DNA from 2 places in the Lysinibacillus sp. FSL K6-0075 genome. Region 2 is predicted to be linked to the other one. Evidence: riboswitches for the same ligand, from Rfam matches in the RefSeq annotation. Region 2 holds a riboswitch; the other holds the start of a gene.
The links. A riboswitch is a leader RNA that binds a small molecule or an ion and turns the genes downstream of it on or off. The one in region 2 is predicted to bind FMN.

Region 1: it holds a riboswitch for FMN, as region 2 does, so the genes downstream of both, ribE (riboflavin synthase) here and MHB65_RS06410 (ECF transporter S component) in region 2, are expected to answer to the same signal.

What each region holds. Positions count from the first base shown of each region.
Region 1 is NZ_CP151947.1:1,697,750-1,700,933, forward strand. Features, by position in the region: gene MHB65_RS08145 (YibE/F family protein) at 1-6, opposite strand, end outside; gene MHB65_RS08150 (YibE/F family protein) at 3-1,127, opposite strand; FMN riboswitch at 1,347-1,472, shown strand; FMN riboswitch at 1,589-1,714, shown strand; gene ribE (riboflavin synthase) at 1,935-2,573, shown strand; gene ribB (3,4-dihydroxy-2-butanone-4-phosphate synthase) at 2,600-3,184, shown strand, end outside.
Region 2 is NZ_CP151947.1:1,360,237-1,363,420, forward strand. Features, by position in the region: gene sigX (RNA polymerase sigma factor SigX) at 1-19, shown strand, start outside; gene MHB65_RS06405 (RNA polymerase subunit sigma) at 16-1,302, shown strand; FMN riboswitch at 1,440-1,626, shown strand; gene MHB65_RS06410 (ECF transporter S component) at 1,845-2,432, shown strand; gene MHB65_RS06415 (sodium-dependent transporter) at 2,674-3,184, shown strand, end outside.

The sequences.
Region 1 (3,184 bases), 340 kb from region 2:
ATTCATTCTTGAACCCTCTTTCGATTAATGAAAAATATAGCAGTATACTGACTAATAGGAATCGTGAGGACAACACCAATCCCCCCTGCTAAGGCACGGGCTAATTCTAAAGAAAGATTCAAGGACAATGTGAGCCCTAATGTGGAAGAATTTTTCAAATAGAGAATAATCATAGGTATGGAGCCGCAAAGGTAGGCAAAGAATAAAATACTTGTAATCGTACCCATGATATCTTTGCCAATTTCATGCCCAGAAGTTTTAAGTGCCTTCACAGAAATAGAAGGGTCTTGTTCATATAAAGCAAAAATGGAGGAAGCCATCGTAATAGAGACGTCCATGACAGCCCCAAGCGAGCCAATAAATAAACCGGCCATAAAGACTGTGCGATAGGGCCGTGTTAAAAATTGCATTTCTTCATAACGAAGACCATTTTCACCTGTCAACCACATCACAATTGAGCTAATGATAAGCGCTATAATGGTTCCTAAAAGTGTGGACACAATGGCTACATACGTTTTTGTATTCAATCCACTAATGAGTAGGAGCGAAATAATGGTAAATAGCAGGGCACAAATACCACTAACGAATAACAGACTTACGCCTCCATGTGTAACATAAAGATCTAATGCAAATGATAAGATTAAGGCATTGACAACCAAACTAATGATAGAAAACAAGCCCTGTCTTTTGCCTATAATGAGTAAGGCGAAAATAAAAATCCACGCAATCATGATCATGGTTTGATCACGTTTTAAATCGAGGATGGTACCTGTTAACCCTGATTGTGTTGCGTGATCATCTATGGTGACAAAGATTTCATTACCTACATGGTATTTTTGATCAAAAGCACCAGAAGAAGAATAGTCATTCATCAAATAAATGGATTGCCCCTTATACTGTCCATTTTTGATCATGGCCGTAATTTCCTGTGTAAACAATTCATCCTCATTCTCATACATATCTGTCATCGGTTCTGATTCTGTGACGTTCACCTGTATTACTTCCGCTATCGGTCGATCATAAAATTGTTCATTATGATGGACGAAAACAATTGAAATTCCACAACAGAGTGCTAATAAGGCATAGAAAACACCTTGCTTAAACGGTATATTTTTTAAAAATGTCAAGGAAATGACCTCCAAACTGCTAGACTGAATAGTCACCTGTAAAGGAACGTTTTTTTGATTGAGAAGTTTCACAAACAGGTTAAATGTCATCATTTTAATAATTTCTTTTACATTTATCAAGTCACGTCAGAGCTGCTTAAAATTTATATGACGAAAAAATTTAAAAAGAAGGATGGATAATATAATAAAATAGTGTTATCGTAAGACTAGCTAAATAAAAGTATCCTTCAGGGTAGGGTGAAATTCCCGATCGGCGGTGATGAAGCAATTCAAAGTCCGTGAGCGCAAGCTGATTTGGTGCAAATCCAAAACCGACAGTGACAGTCTGGATGGGAGAAGGGTAAAAATGCGAGCTTTTTAAATTGATTCTAATTTAGAAGGTTTATTTGACTATGCATTTATTACACCACTTCCCAATCATCTTTTGGGAAGTTTTTTTATTTAGCTACAATCGAATAGAAGATGTTCTTCGGGGTAGGGTGAAATTCCCAATCGGCGGTGATGAAGCAATTCAAAGTCCGTGAGCGCAAGCTGATTTGGTGCAAATCCAAAACCGACAGTGATAGTCTGGATGGGAGAAGAACAAATGAGATGACAGTCTATGAAAAAAATCGTTTTCAAGTAGGCTTATTTGTTGATGTCTTATACTCCCAAAACCCCTTTGATGAAAGGGGTTTTTATTTTTTATTGGTAACTAGTGAAGGGAGAAGGATAAAATACAAAAACAGGTGGATAGACTTTCAAAAATGACGGATAAAACTTCAAAAGTGAAGGATAGAAGAGCTAATAAGAAGAGTAGGTGATGGAATGTTTACAGGGCTTGTAGAGGATATTGGTGTCGTAAAAGCTGTGCAAAGCGATCGGGACAGTATGAAAATTACGGTTCAATCAGCCATGATAGCGGAGGATGTCAAGCTTGGCGACAGTATAGCAGTCAATGGTGTTTGTTTAACGGTGACACATTTTACTGAACAGCAGCTTACAATGGATGTTATGCCTGAAACAGTCAAAGCAACAAATTTACAGCAGCTGGCACTAGGTGATTCAGTTAATTTGGAGCGTGCCATGCCTGCTAATGGACGATTTGGCGGTCATTTTGTTGCTGGTCATGTCGATGGCGTCGGTAAAATTTTGCGCATACGTCCAGTAGCAAATGCCGTTTATATGGATATAGAAATGTCAGAGGAACTAACAAGCTTTTGTATTCCGAAGGGTTCCATAACAATTGATGGCACAAGCTTAACCCTTTTTCATGTTGAAACGAATCGTGTCACGATTTCGCTCATTCCTCATACTTACAAAGAAACCGTTTTAGGTATGAAGAGGGTTGGAGCAATCGTTAATATCGAAACAGATTTAGTCGGTAAATATATTTTACAGCAACTAAAAAAAGGGCAAGTAACGCCAACAATTACGAGAGATTATTTAGCACAACATGGTTTTTAAAATAACAGAATGAGGAGATGATAATCGTGCTACATACAATTGAAGAAGCCATTGAGGATTTAAAGCAAGGCAATATGATTGTGGTGGTCGATGATGAGGATCGGGAAAATGAAGGAGATCTGCTGGCACTCGCTGAATTCATCACACCAGCAACAATCAACTTTATGGCAACCTATGGTAGAGGTTTAATCTGTACACCGATTTCGCAACAAATCGCACAAAAGCTAGATTTACATCCGATGGTTCAGCGCAATACGGATAACCATCAAACCGCATTTACGGTGAGTATTGACCATGAAGAAACAACGACAGGGATTAGCGCCTTTGAGCGTGCATTGACAATACAGAAAATGATAGAAAAGCAAGCTAAGCCGACTGATTTTCGTCGACCAGGTCATATTTTTCCGCTGATTGCGAAGGAGCATGGTGTGTTAGAACGGAGAGGGCATACAGAAGCGACAGTTGATTTGGCGAAGCTTTGTCATAGTATACCAGCAGGTGTTATTTGTGAAATTATGGGGGATGATGGGCAAATGCTTCGTTTTGAGGAACTGACAAAGTTCGCGGCACATCATGGCTTAAAAATGATATCAATAGAAGCATTGGTTGTT
Region 2 (3,184 bases):
GGAGGCGAAACGGCAATGACGCATAAGCCATTTGATGATGAACAGCTTGAATATGTATTGAACAATGCCCCTAAGCTTTCTGACCACCGTTCAAAAGAAGAAATATTAAATCGGTTAATGGCAGATGCTCGCTTGCAGGATAATAGTCACCTTCAAGAAGCGATACAACAACCTATAGAGAATGAAGAAGCACAACAAGAAAGTAAACCTTTGATCCAAGATGAACGACCATCACGATTTAAGTTCCGAAGAATGCCGATTTTTACGAGTGTAGCAGCAGTTTTCGCGCTAACGGTACTCGTTGGCTCCATGTTCATGAATAATGATGCTAGCCAAAAAGATCTAGCTAGTACTCCAGAAACGGCTAATTACGCTACTTTACAGGAAGATCGTTCTGCTAAAGACGCTGCTACGCAGGATGAAGCGCTTCAATCCAGTATTGTATCGGAGCATGAGCGCATGTTATCTTTACGGTCATCTGTCTATGAGGAAGATGTGAAAGATGCTGTCGTTTTCCGTATTGGTTTAGCAGGACGTGATGCGGAAAGTGTGCCAATGACATATGTGATACCAAATGAGCGTGTAGCAACTGATTTTGGAACAGAAAAACCTTCTACTCTACAGATGTATGAGAAATACGCTCCTCAAATTGATGAAGAAGCCAAAGGGTTTACAGATTATCATCCTTTTAAAGGTGAACTGAAGGAGAAGGAAGACAAGCTTGTCCACGTTTTACCAAAGGACAATGACTATGATGTTGCTTCAGCTACCGTCAATGAGTATAAAGGAACTTTGGAAGATACATTCTCAGATTCTGAATATACGGAAGTGGAGATTCAAAATGAAGATGGCACACCTTATGAGTTTTCTCAAGAGGGCGAGCCAAGCCAAGCTATGTCATTAACAAACGCCAAACATTTTAATTATTATTTATACCAAGATGGTAATGGTGCGGAATATCTGTCACCAGATTTCCGTCAAACATTTGCAAATGTTACAGAGGCACTTACACTCATGAAAAACAAAAATGATGATGTTTATGTAACAGTTGTTCCTGAAAACGTGACTTATACCGTGAAAGAGGAAGCGGAAGGTGTCGTCGTTACATTTGATATCCCCTTAGATTTAGCATCGATGGAGCCAATCCGCGCCACGCAATTGATTGAGGCCATGATGTTAACTGCTGCTGGCTTTGGCCAACAATTACGCTTAGATAATGTGGTCCAAGAAAGCTGGGAAGGATTCGATTTGAAAACGTATTTGCCAAAGCCTGTGGGGCCAAATAAACAATATATGCCTTAGTCAAAAATGGAGCATTCCTGTAGCATGGAATGCTCCATTTTTATAATACATACAAATCTAATCGGATTTTTTTAAGCAGAACTATTTACTTTTTCTTGATAATTAATTATAGTAAGGTTGTAGTATAAAATAATATGATTCATCTTCGGGGCAGGGTGAAAATCCCGACCGGCGGTAATAGAGTGGTAAACCGTTAATGTTTTTCATTAACTCGAATGGTTTATGCTACACTCTTCAGCCCGCGACCTGTGCAAATTTATTTGCATGGCTGACTTGGTGTGATTCCAAGGCCGACAGTTAAAGTCTGGATGGGAGAAGATGGAGGTACGATCGTCATTCATTGTTATGAAGTGAACTATAGCCGAGCGCTTTTTTGTAGAGCTTTTTAAACAGTGCTCAAAAAATAGTTTATATTGACGCTTATTCGTCATGCCTTTCTCCCTTGTGCTTTTTCATGCATAAGGGTTTTTTCATGCTAACAATTGAAAGATCGTCACCTTTCTTCTTGCGAGATTGAATCAGCAAAGAGGAGAGAGTTTTCTATGAAGAAGAATGTTAAACTTCAATCGTTTATTACGATTGGTATGCTGAGCAGTATTTCGTTTTTATTAATGCTTTTTAATTTCCCGATTCCGCCGTTCCCAGCATTTTTGGAAGTGGACTTTAGTGATATGCCTGCATTAATAGCAGCCATCACAATGGGGCCTGTAGCTGGTATTTTAGTAGAGTTATTTAAAAATGTATTGGATTGGATTTTCTCAGGAACGCCAACAGGTGTGCCAGTAGGTCATATTGCTAACTTTACAACAGGCATTTTATTTATTTTACCAGTAAGCTTTATTTTTAATCGCTTTAAAACAATTGCTGGTCTTGTTGGAGGTTTAGCAACAGGTACAGTCGTTATGGCAGTAGGCATGAGTATTTTAAACTATGTAGTATTTTTACCAATGTACACATACTTCTTAGGAATGGAACCTGTTGTAGGTGACTCACTTTATAAAATGATTGTCGCTGGGATTTTACCATTTAACATTGTGAAAGGTATTTTATTAACGGCTATTATGGCGTTTTTATTTACAACAATGCGCAAATGGATCGACCGTCAGCGTTCTATCTATATATCAAAATAATATACGCTAACCTCGGGTGAATATACCCGAGGTTTTTTGTTGAAGGAATGATGGATAGGGTTTAAGGTGTAACGGATAAATTACTAAAAGGAACGGAAAGAAAGGCAAAACTAACGGATAAACATAGAAAAAAGTAATGGAGTAAGCAAGCTATCTAGTACTTTATCATTATGACCTAGTCGAAAGCTATATTTTCATGTAAAATAGGGAAGAGTTTAGAATGTTTGAGGAGTTTGAAGAGATGAGTGAACAAAAGGGACAGTGGTCTAGTAAATTAGGATTTATTCTAGCATCAGCGGGTGCTGCAATTGGACTAGGGGCAATTTGGAAACTACCCTATGTAACGGGACAAAGTGGTGGGGGAGCGTTTTTCCTAATCTTTGTGTTATTTACCTTGTTAATAGGGTTACCAATGCTATTGTCCGAGTATGTTTTGGGGCGTGGTACACAATCGGAGGCTGTAACGGCATATAAAAAAATTGCTCCGACAAAGCCAAGCTGGGCTTGGATTGGTCGAATGGGTGTACTAGGTTGTTTTTTATTATTAACTTTTTATAGTGTAGTTGGAGGTTGGATCTTTATTTATAGCGGGCTCGGTGTTGCTGGCGCTGTAATCGATCCAGCAGTAGATCCTGCTGAACTATTTGGAAAAATTATAGGTACGCCTTGGATTACGCTAGTTGGTTTAGTATTGTTTACATTAGCCAATGTACTTGTGATTTCGTTAGGTGTACAAAATGGGATCGAAAAGG